DNA from 2 places in the Mesorhizobium sp. B1-1-5 genome. Region 1 is predicted to be linked to the other one. Evidence: predicted binding sites of a transcription regulator. Region 1 holds the regulator's gene; the other holds the start of a gene.
The links. The regulator LexA, encoded in region 1, represses DNA repair genes until DNA is damaged. The targets are predictions, from matches to a motif close to TGTTCNNNNTGTGTTCNG.
Positions count from the first base shown of each region.

Region 1 (5,951 bases):
CGGCAGGATATGCGAACGGCTCGGCTTGGCACCGCGATGCGGGCCAACGACCTCAGGCAGGACTATGTGCGCGCCGTCGTGCGCGAGGACACCGGCACCCTGGTCGCGACGCCTTTCGGCATCCAGGACTCCTCTATGCTGCGGATGCTCGCCGACGCCGACGGTCTGATCGTGCGCGAACCCTTTGCGCCGGCCGCGGAAGCCGGCGCTGAATGCAGCGTGCTCATGCTGCGCTAGGCGCCGACGAAGTCGATCGTCCAGACGTCGACGAAGTCGATCATAACCCTTATTCGTCGACCAACGTACGGGTCAGGGGATGATCCGGGTCGGCGAGACCATCGACAATATTGAAATGATGTCGGTCCGGCTCGACCACTGAACGTGTGGCGGCGCCGAGCCCTGTCCAGACGTTGGCGAGCAACGCGCTCTGGCGCAGGAATTCCGCACGCTCGCCGCCGCCGGCCCAGCAGGTGATGCAGGCTCCCAGTCGAGGCCGCAACAATGCCGGGCTTTCGCTCCGCGCTTCCGGCTCGTCGATGTTCAGGGTCTCGTTCAGCGCTGTGAACATCAGCGGCCGAAGGTCGTGCAGGCCTGAAATCGAAACCACCTGGCGTATGCGCCGCGCCACATCGGATGATAGCGGTGAGGCCGTGGTCATCATTCGGCTGGCGAGATGGCCGCCGGCCGAGTGCCCGGTCAGCATCAGCGGACCATCGACCATGGTCGCCACCTTCTCGATCGCTGCAGCGACCTCGCCGACTATGCCGCCGATCCTGGTCTGCGGGCAAAGCGTGTAGGAGGGCATGGCGACGGCAAAGCCGCGGCCGATCGCGCCTCCAGCCAGATGCGACCAGGAGCTCTTGTCCGACTCCATCCAGTAGCCGCCGTGGATGAACACAACGAGCCCCTTTGGCGCCGCAGACGGGAGAAATAGGTCGAAGCGATTGCGCGGCGCTTCGCCATACACGATATCGAGCCGCGACCTGCCCTCCGCCAGCCGTTGTTCGCGAAACGCCCGCGCCGGTCCATCCCACGCCGCCGGCCAGCGGTCGCCACCCGCGATATTGGCGCCATTTGCGTAGGCGTCATCCCAGTCGACAATACGATGTCCCAGCAACGGTGCCTCCGCGATCAGGTCATTTGTTCGGCATCGCCGATTCAAAGTCAGGTAACGGTTGTTTTGACGGCAAAGCGCGCGTCTTGCCAGATGCCAGTGCGCAGGATGTCCTCCAGCACCTCGACCGCATTCCAGACATCTCGGTAACCGACATAGAGCGGCGTGAAGCCGAAACGAATGGTGGATGGCGCGCGGAAATCGCCGATCACGCCGCGCTCGATCAGGGCGCGCATCACCTGGTAGCCATTTGGATGGGCGAACGATACCTGGCTGCCGCGTTCTGCGCCTGAGCGCGGGCTCTCCAACTCAAGACCGAAGCCGCCGCATCTGGCCTCGACAAGCCGAATGAACAGGTCCGTCAGCGCGACGCTTTTTCCACGCACGGCTGTCATGTCGACGTCGTTCCAGATATCCAGCGCGCCTTTCAGCGCGCGCATCGACAGCACCGGCTGCGTTCCGCACAGGAACCGCCGGATCCCCGTGCCGGCGGCATAGCCCTGCTCGAATGCGAAAGGCCGGGCATGGCTCCACCAGCCGCTGAGCGGCTGGCGAATGTCGCGGTGGTGGCGGTTCGCGGCGTAGATGAAGGCCGGCGAGCCCGGCCCGCCATTGAGATATTTGTAGGTGCAGCCGACAGCGAAATCGGCATTCGAGCCGTCGAGATCCACCGGCAGCGCACCCGCCGTGTGGCAGAGGTCCCACACGATCAACGCCCCGGCTTCATGGGCCTTGCGGGTGAGCGCCGCCATGTCGCGCAGCCGGCCGGATTTGTAGTTGACGTGGTTGACCAGGATGACGGCGACGCGATCGTCGACCAGTTCCTCAATCGTCGGGGCATCGGCGCCTTCGAGCCGCAGCACCGTGCCGGGCCGCGTCGATGCGACCCCTTCCGCCATGTAGAGGTCGGTCGGAAAGCTGTCGGCCTCGGCAACGATCACCGAACGCTCGGGCCGCATTGCAAGTGCCGCATGCAGGACCTTGTAGATATTGATCGAGGTCGTGTCGCAAACGACCGTCTGGCCGGGTTTCGCGCCGATCAGGCGCCCGAGCTGGTCGCCCAGCTCGATGGGCATATCGAACCAGTCGGCGGTGTTCCAGGCGCGGATGAGATCCCGCGCCCATTCCTGCCTCGCGGCAGTCTCGATCTCGTTGAAGGCGTCGATCGAAGCAGCGCCCAGCGAATTGCCGTCGAGGTATATGACGCCTTCCGGCAAGACGAAGCGATCGCGTGTGGCGCGCAGCGGATCCGCGGCATCCATCGCCTCGACTTCGGCGAAATCAGGAATTCCCCTCATTGTGCTGCCGCCTCCATTTCGATCTGGCCAAGGGGGTTGTCTCACCACCGTCGGCGACAGGGCAAGAACCTTTGGTCCTATGTTAGCTGGTCCATAGACGGCGAAGACCCTGGATCGGAACCATTGCTAAGGTTGGCACGGTGCGGCACGCTTGCGCAGAAACCGACGTGATCCCATCCACGGCTTCGTGATGGTGTCGGCTCTTGATTCAGCTTAAGGAGGCTCCAAATCCGAGCGGAATCAACGCCCCTACCCCAGCCGGGACGGCCAAGGCATCACCGGATGCGACATCGTTTCGGCCGCCTTAACAAATTCACTAAACTTTAAACGGTTGCGGAACACAACTGGAACAGATAGTGTTTGTTCTGGGTTTGTTTTTCTGATTCTGGTTTCAGAACCCGTGGGGGCCGCCGATGCTGACGCGCAAACAACATGAACTCCTGATGTTCATCCATGAACGCCTGAAGGAGAGCGGAATTCCTCCATCATTCGATGAGATGAAGGAGGCGCTCGACCTTGCCTCCAAGTCCGGCATCCACCGGCTGATCACGGCGCTGGAAGAACGCGGCTTCATTCGCCGGCTGCCGAACCGGGCGCGCGCGCTGGAAGTGCTGCGCCTGCCCGACTCGATCGCGCCAGGCCTTAATGCCGCGAAGAAGTTTTCGCCGAGCGTCATCCAGGGCGGCCAAGGCAATCTCAATCGCCAGGTCAAGCCGGCGACGCCATCGCGCACCCCGACGCCAAGCAATGACGACGAGGCCGCGGCGGCCGTATCCATTCCGGTGATGGGCCGCATCGCCGCCGGCGTGCCGATTGACGCCATCCAGCACCAGACGCATTCGATCTCGGTGCCGCCGGACATGATCATGGGCGGCGAGCATTATGCGTTGGAGGTCAAGGGCGACTCGATGATCGAGGCCGGGATCTTCGACGGCGATACCGTCATCATCCGCAATGCCAACACGGCAAGCCCGGGCGAGATCGTGGTGGCGCTCGTCGACGATGAGGAGGCAACCTTGAAGCGTTTCCGCCGCAAGGGTGCCTCGATCGCGCTCGAAGCCGCCAACCCGGCCTATGAGACCCGGATCTTTGGACCGGACCGGGTCAAGGTTCAGGGCAAGCTCGTGGGACTTATTCGCCGCTATTGAGCAGAACTGCTCGCCGTCTTCGCCCGGACGACAATCTATTGGGCCGGTGCGGCGGCTGGTTTTCCGGCTGCTTATAGGGCGCCAGTCCCCTCGCCTCGCGCGTGTATTTCCGCTGCTCGTGCCAGGGTCGGTATGGTTCTACGACCGCGTAGCGGACGGTTGGCCGCGCGGTTGCCGATTGCGGATCGAAGAAGACGGCGGCGCTGCCGTCGCGCGCCAGCTGCCGCTTGGTGACGACGAGCACACGCGGATCGCGGCATGGGTTATAGGCCGTGGCGTCGTTGATGACGATGAGGTCGGCGAAACCGCAGGCCGGCCGGGCGGCGTCGCGGGTCTCGGCGAGCGCGACGATCGCGCCGGAAGGATGCCGGCCGATGCAGAGATCGCCGGTGCAATAGAAGGGCGAGCCGGGTGGCAGGTCGACGGGATCGGCAATGTCCAGCGTATCTTTGGCGAACCTTTCCGGCGGCACGATATCCTCGGCTTTCAGCGCCCGTTTCCAGTTGTCGGTAGTGAACTCGTTGGAGCGTTCGCGATTGACGGCAAGCTCGCCGCCGCCGATCGGCATCGCCACCAGATGCGCGTCCTCGGAAATGAGCACATCCGGTGTGCGGACGTGCGGAATGGCCAGCAGCGCGGCGAGCGCGAAGGGAACGGCGGCAAGCCTCAGCCAGGTGGTGGCCATTGTCGCGACGACCAGCGCGACCGTCGCCAGCAGCACCGACTGGATCGAGATCAGCCCGACGGCATCGACAGGCGAGCGCTCGGAAATCCATGCCGAGATGGCGATCATCGCCGTCAGCCCCTTGCCCATCACATAGAGGAGCGGACCGTCGAAGCCGAAGGGCATGGCCAGCGCGCTCAGCACGGCGAACGGCATGACGATCAGCGAGACGATCGGCATGACCGCCAGATTGGCAAGCAGGCTGAGCGGCGACACCCGCTGGAAGTGCCAGATGGCAAACAGCAATGTCGCGCTGCCCGCGATGAGCGACGTCACGGCGGCGCCGCCCACGCCAACCACCAGTTTTCGCGACAGGAACCCGAGGAACGAACGCTTTGCCGGCGGCGCGGTCGTTTTGCCGGCGCGATAATCGGCAAAGCCGGCATAGGCGCCGACCAGGGCGGCGGTGGCGGCGAAGGACATCTGGAAGCTCGGGCCAACCACTTCGTGCGGCGAGACAAGGATCACGGCGATGGCAGAGATCGCCAGGTTGCGCATTGTCAGCGCCGCGCGGTCGAAGAGCACGGCGGCGAGCATCACGGCCAGCATGATGAAGCTTCGCTCGGCCGCCACCACGATGCCGGAGATGATGAGGTAGGCGGCGATCGAGATGAGTGCGATCCCGGCGGCGTATTTCTTCACCGGCCGCCGCGACGAGAAATCCGGAAACAGCGCGAAGGCGCCGCGCAAAAGCACCATGATCGTGCCGGCAACCAGCGCCATATGCAGGCCGGAGATCGAAATGATGTGGTAGATGCCGGTCCGTCGCATCGACTCGTTGATTTCGTCCGGAATGCCGGCACGAACGCCGACGATCAGCGCCGCTGCGATCTCACCCTCGGAACCACCGATGCTGCTCCTGATGTGGTCGGCAATCCCCTCGCGAGCGTTTTCTATGGCCGATGCCACGCGCGCGCCGAAAGGCACCTCCGTTGGAACTGTCTGGGTCGACGCGACAAGTTTCGGATCGCCCAGGAAAAAGCCACTGGCGCCGATGCCGGCAAAATAGCTGTCGAAGGAAAAGTCGTAGCTGTCCGGCCGAACCGGACCTGTCGGCGGCAGCAGCTTGGCATAGCCGGTCAGGATCGACCCGGCCGTCATGCCGGACGGGATCCTGCGCGCCGACAGCCTGATACGGTCCGGCGCGTAGCGCAGCTTCGGACGCTCGGTGGATATCAGATCTATGGTGAGCCGGACACGGCCGTTGGCCATCGCCTCGGCGGTGACGAGGCGGCCCGTCAGCCGTGTCTGGATTTCGGAACCCAGCATCGGGGTGGCCATCCGCCAGGTCTCCACCTTGGCCGCGAGAAAGCCCAAGGCGCAGAAAAACGCCGCCATGAACGCAAGGTGCGTTCTGTGCCGGGAACGCGAGACCGCCGCGCAGACCGCCATCAGGGCGACCGCCGGAAGCGGCCTGTAGAGGTCCGGCTCGGCGCTCAGCGAGAAGTAACAGATCACGCCGGCTGCCAGGAACACCGGTACCAGCAGAAAGCCGACGCCACGGTCGAGCTCGGTGGTGGCGGCGACCGCAACGCTTCGGCGCAGAGCAGGAAGCGAAACGCGGCCAAGCTGTCTGCGGATCCGGCCGACATTGGCTGTCGGCGAGGCTGGCGGTAACGTGCCGCCGCCAGGCGGCAGAAGCTCAGCTGGCGGGCGCGGCGCCGGAA
Region 1 is NZ_VFWS01000121.1:3,159-9,109, reverse strand. Features, by position in the region: gene glp (gephyrin-like molybdotransferase Glp) at 1-237, shown strand, start outside; gene FJ980_RS25150 (alpha/beta hydrolase) at 287-1,117, opposite strand; gene kynU (kynureninase) at 1,165-2,412, opposite strand; gene lexA (transcriptional repressor LexA) at 2,826-3,560, shown strand; gene FJ980_RS25135 (ComEC/Rec2 family competence protein) at 3,544-5,951, opposite strand, start outside.

Region 2 (5,951 bases), on a different contig from region 1:
AGAACAAGAAGGTGCTGGTCTTCGTCGAGGACGTGGCGGCCTCCGGCGGCTACATGATCGCGGTCGCCGGCGACGAGATCTTCGCCGACCCGTCCTCGATCGTCGGCTCGATCGGCGTGGTCTCGGCCTCGTTCGGTTTCCCGGAACTGATGAAGAAGATAGGCGTCGAGCGGCGCGTCCACACCGCCGGCCAGAACAAGGCCGTGCTCGATCCGTTCAAGCCCGAGAAGAAGGAGGACATCGAGCGACTGAAGGCGCTGCAGCTCGAAGTGCACGAGACCTTCATCGACCTCGTCAAGGAACGGCGCGGCAGCAAGCTCAAGGACGACCCGGACCTGTTCACCGGCCTGTTCTGGACCGCCAAGCGCGGCCTCGAGCTCGGCCTTGTCGATGCTTTGGGCGATATGCGCAGCGTGCTCAAGACCCGTTTCGGCGAGAAGACGCAGCTCAAGCTGATCACCGCGCCACGCGGTCTGTTCGGCCGTTTCGGCCTGTTCGGCTCGCGCGTTTCGGCGCCGGATATCGCGGCGGCCGCCGCCAGCGGCGTCCTCGATGCGGCGGAAGAGCGCGCGCTATGGGCGCGCTTCGGGCTTTGAAAAAGCCATGAATGCGGCTAGCATGGCCGCTTGACCGACCCATTCGGCCGGCCTTGCCGCGAGGACGCGGGAGGAGTTTTAGAGATGCCGCAGATCATTTTCTTCGCCGTTGTCGGCGCTGCCGCTTACTTTGGCTACCGCGCTTTCGTGCGCGAGGCCGAACGCGTGACGGCCAAGATCCGGCGCACCGAAAGACAGGCGGCGAACGGCACGACGGGCACGCTGGTCAAGGACCCCAAGACCGGCGAATATCGTCTCGCCAAGGACTGATCCCATCTCGCCAGCAGCCGACATCCTGGAGCCCGGCACAGAGGTCCGGACGTGGCTTGCGCCTGCCAAGATCAACCTGGCGCTGCATGTCACCGGACAGCGCGCCGACGGCTACCATCTCATCGACAGCCTTGCCGTCTTCACCCGCTTCGGCGACCGGCTCGAGATCGAGCCGGCGGAAGAGGATGAATTCTCGGTATCCGGCCGTTATGCCGCCGGGCTGCCGCTCGACGGCGACAATCTGGTGGTGAAGGCGCGCGATGCCTTGCGCCGGGAAGCCGGCATGCAACAGGCGTCGCCGGTCGCCATCCGGCTGGAGAAGAACCTGCCCATCGCCTCCGGCGTCGGCGGCGGCTCGAGTGACGCAGCGGCCACGCTCAACGGCCTGGCGCGGCTCTGGAAGCTCGATATCGACCACAATTCGCTGGCCCGGATCGGGCTTTCGCTCGGCGCCGATCTGCCGATGTGCCTCAAATCAAAGCCGCTGATCGCACGCGGTATCGGCGATGAGGTCTCGCCGCTGCCCGCGTTTCCGGCGCTCGGCCTCGTCCTGGTCAATCCGGGCATCGCGGTCTCGACGCCGGACGTGTTCAAGGCGCTCTCCAGTCGCAACAACGAGGCGCTGCCGCCGCTGCCGAAACGCCTCGACTTCCACACGATCCGCAACTGGCTGGAGACGACGCGCAACGATCTCGAGCCTGCCGCGCGTTCGATCAAGCCGGCGATCGGCGAGGCGCTCAAGGCGCTGAAAAAAGCCGACGCCGCGTTCGCGCGCATGTCCGGCTCGGGCGCCACCTGTTTCGGCCTGTTCGAGACCGGCAATGTCGCAAAGCGCGCGGCGATCGAGATCCGCGCCCGCCACCCCGACTGGTTCGTTGCCGCGACGCGCAGCATGGAGGTGGGCGATGGCGAAGCTTGACGAAAGCCGGCCCTTCATTCCGGTGCGCATCGCGGTGCTTACGGTTTCCGACACGCGCAGCCTTGCCGACGACAAATCCGGCCAGACGCTGGCCGACCGCATCGCGGAAGCCGGCCACAGCCTTGCCGCGCGCGATATCGTGACCGACGACCGCGAAAAGATCCGCGACAAGGTGCTCGGCTGGTCGAAGGACGAAAACATCGATGTCGTCATCACCACCGGCGGCACCGGCTTCACCGGCCGCGACGTGACGCCGGAGGCGCTGGAGCCGATCTTCGAAAAGCGCATGGACGGCTTTTCGGAAGTCTTCCACCGCATTTCCTACGATAAGATCGGCACGTCGACGATCCAGAGCCGTGCGACCGGCGGCGTCGTCAACGCCACCTTCGTCTTCGTGCTGCCGGGCTCGCCCGGCGCCTGCAAGGACGCCTGGGACAGCATTATCAAGGCGCAGCTCGACTATCGGCACATGCCCTGCAACTTCGTCGAGATCATGCCGCGGCTGGACGAGCATCTCAGGCGCGGCGGCAAGCCAACCTCGTAAAGCTCAGTTAAGGCGCCCGGCCGGCATAGGGTTCGCAGGCGGATTGGCGCTGGCGCCTTCGAGGCGCCATGTTCGAAGGCGGTGCCGGCACGGTAGCTTATGTGAGAAAACAATGAGCAGCGCCATGACCGTTCACAGCGGCGGATGCCATTGCGGCAACATCCGCCTCAGCTTCTCGACCGCGCTCGATCCCGCGCAACTGGAAATCCGCGCCTGCCAGTGCTCGTTCTGCACCCGGCACGGCTCGCGCGCGGCCGCCGACCCGAACGGCAGGCTGGTCGTCTCGGTCGAGGACAGGCAGCGCTTGCGGGCCTATCGCTTCGGCTTGCGCACCGCCGACTATCTTCTGTGCGGCGAGTGCGGCGTCTATGTCGCGGCAATCGCCGGAGAGGGTGACGATGCCACGGCGATCGTCATCGTCAACGCGCTCGACGATCGCGAGCGGTTCTCGCGCGAGCCGATCCCGGTCCGCTACGATGCCGAGACGCGCGAGCAACGTCTCGCCAGGCGCCGCAGCGCGTGGATGCCGGTTGAGATTAAGGGGATTTGACTGGGCAGGCCCGCGCTGCCCTCTCCTTCTCCCCCTTGTGGGAGAAGGTGGATCGGCGCGCAAGCACCGAGACGGATGAGGGGTGTTCCAGCGGAGTGAGGCGCTGGCTTTCCCTGGAGCACCCCTCATCCGTCGCCTTCGGCGACACCACCCGGCCTTTCGCAGGCTCAAGGCGTTCGAAGCTCGAAAAGCCAAGCAATTGGCTTTTCGTCCGCTACGCGGACCGCTTCTCACCCCACAAGGGGAGAGGGTGGAGCTTGCATCATTTCGGCGGCGCGATCCAGATTTCCGCGTTCAGCCTTCTGGTCGCCAGGCCGCGCGCCAGGGCTTCGGCGCTGCGCGCGCTCTTTGCCAGAGCCGAGGCCTGACGCTTGCTGATGACAAGCCCCTCGGCCAGCGCACGATTGCTCGAGAACACCCTGGCCAGGAAAGGCGCACGGTTGGCGCGGGCGCGTGAAAAGCGCGCCGGCATGGTCTGTTTCGCCGTGTGCGCCACGACTTCGTCGATCCAGCCCTCGGCGAGCCGCGCGCCCGGCTCGAGCAGGAGCAGCCAGTCGCCCTTGGCCTGGCCGATACCGGCGCCGATCCCGCCGGTCGCATAGTGGCAGCCGGCATGCTCGGCCACCCGATGCGTCTGGTCGGTCGAGCCTTGATCGCAGACGATCACGTCGCGCACGACGCCTTCGACCGCGCCGCCGACCAGCGAGGCGAGCGTACGGGCAAGCCCCTCTTCGTCGTTGCGGGTTTCGATAAGGACGCTGAGCATTTTAGCCGAATAGCGGAAAGTGCGGCGATGCGCCAGTTGCGCGCGTCAAGCGAAAAAGTTCTTGCTTTGTTCTCTTCGGCGAAATAGGAATAGTTTCATGAACAGAGCGATTCGACAGCCTGCCGACAGTCCTTGGGAGAGGGCGAAAATGGAACAGATCGTGCGCGCCGACATTGCCGCTTTCGGAGCAGGCCGAGCCGAGATGGCGAACGCGATGATCGAGCAGAGCGGCATGCGCGTGCGGCCCGACCGCAATCGCGGCCGCTCGGCCGGCATCAATCCGTCCGGCCGGTTCGAGCCGATCAGCCGGCATGTGTTCGACGACGGCTGGAACTCGCTGGAGGAACTGCCGCCGTTCAAGACGGAAGTGCAGGTCGAAAAGCCGCGCACCATCATCACCCGCAACGAGTCGCCCGACATTTCCTTCGACCGTTCGATCAACCCCTATCGCGGCTGCGAGCATGGCTGCGTCTACTGCTTCGCCAGGCCGACGCATGCCTTCATGGGCCTGTCGCCGGGGCTCGATTTCGAATCGAAGCTGTTCGCCAAGCCGGATGCCGCGCGCATGCTGGACAGGGAATTGTCAAAACCGGGCTACCAGCCGCGCACGATCGCCATCGGCACCAACACCGATCCCTATCAGCCGATCGAGAAGCAATACCGCATCATGCGCGAGATCCTGGAAGTGCTGGAGGCGCGCGGCCATCCGGTCGGCATCGTCACCAAGTCGGCGCTGGTGGCACGCGACATCGACATCCTGTCGCGCATGGCCGAGCGCGGCCTTGCCAAGGTGGCGCTGTCGGTGACGACGCTCGACCGCATGCTGGCGAGAACGATGGAACCCCGCGCCTCGACGCCGACGAAGCGGCTGGAGGCGATCCGCCAACTTTCGGATGCCGGCATCCCGGCATCGGTCATGGTGGCGCCGATTATTCCGGGGCTTACCGATCCGGAGATGGAGCGCATCCTCGATTCGGCTAGAGCCGCCGGCGCGCGGGAGGCCGGCTACGTCATCCTGCGCCTGCCGCTCGAAGTGGCGCCGATCTTCAAGGACTGGCTGTTGCGCCATTATCCCGACCGCTACCGGCATGTGATGTCGCTGATCCGCTCGATGCGCGACGGCAAGGATTACGATTCCGAATGGGGCAAGCGCATGAAGGGCGCCGGTCCCTATGCCTGGCAGATCGGCCGGCGTTTCGAGATCGCCGCCAAGCGGCTCGGCCTCAATGTCGAGCGGCGGCAGCTTCGCACCGACCAATTCGTCGCAGGCGCCAGTGCCGGCGAGCAGCTGATGCTGCTTTGACGCCTGCGCCGGCCATGACGGGCTGGCGCTAAGCACTTCCAGGCAAAGCGATTTTCCGTCTGGAATTGGTACTTTTTCGAAATTCCGTCCGGCCATTGTCCCCCGGCCGTGAGACGGTGCCTTCCCGGTCCGACGCCCCATCCGACCCGGAAGGACTTGCGGAGAATCGGAGCCGATGCGAACCTCGCCGCACCATGGCTCGCGCGCGTTCCGATTCTCCGCTTCTCTTTGAAATGGTCGAGAAGCCCGACTTCTCGATCGAGACGAAAGCGATAGCCGACGGGCTGTGGCCGGTCGCCGGCATGGACGAGGCCGGCCGCGGTCCGCTCGCCGGTCCGGTGGTGGCCGCCGCGGTGGTGCTCAACCCCGCCAATATTCCCGAAGGCCTCGACGATTCCAAGCGCCTCACCCATTTGCAGCGCGAGGCGCTGTTCCTCAAGATTCTCGGCTCGGCACTCAGCATCTCGATGGCTTCGGTCAGCGCCGAAGGCATCGACAGCAGCAACATCCTGAAAGCCAGCCTGGAAGCGATGCGCCGTGCTGCCGCCGGCCTGTCCTTGCGGCCGAAGCTCGCCCTGGCCGACGGCCGCGACATACCGCCAGGTCTCGCCTGCGAAGGCCGGGCTCTCATCAAGGGCGACCAGCGCTCCCAATCGATCGCCGCCGCCTCGATCGTCGCCAAGGTGATGCGCGACCGCATGATGTGCGGCTGCGGCGGACATCACGAGCACTACGGCTTCGAAGTGCATATGGGCTACGCGACGGTCCGCCACCGCACCGCGATCGAGGCGCATGGGCCGGTGGCACGGCTCCACCGGGCCTCGTTCGCGCCGTTCAGGCTGGGTGGCGTCGAGGTGGTTGAAGAGGAAGAGAGCTTCGCCGGGCTGGAGTAGTTAGCTGATCTCCCCCTTGTGGTTACGGCTTGCGGACATCCTCTGTCACTGGCGTGACTGATCGGCGCAGGCTTGATTGCCACGTGGTTCCCCCAATCCGTCGCTGCTTC
Region 2 is NZ_VFWS01000071.1:36-5,986, reverse strand. Features, by position in the region: gene FJ980_RS19940 (S49 family peptidase) at 1-596, shown strand, start outside; gene FJ980_RS19935 (hypothetical protein) at 681-866, shown strand; gene FJ980_RS19930 (4-(cytidine 5'-diphospho)-2-C-methyl-D-erythritol kinase) at 892-1,785, shown strand; gene moaB (molybdenum cofactor biosynthesis protein B) at 1,772-2,329, shown strand; gene FJ980_RS19920 (aldehyde-activating protein) at 2,454-2,879, shown strand; gene FJ980_RS19915 (glycosyltransferase) at 3,142-3,645, opposite strand; gene FJ980_RS19910 (PA0069 family radical SAM protein) at 3,794-4,948, shown strand; gene FJ980_RS19905 (ribonuclease HII) at 5,143-5,841, shown strand.
Region 2: the regulator LexA is predicted to act here: its motif matches at 3,702-3,719, upstream of FJ980_RS19910 (PA0069 family radical SAM protein).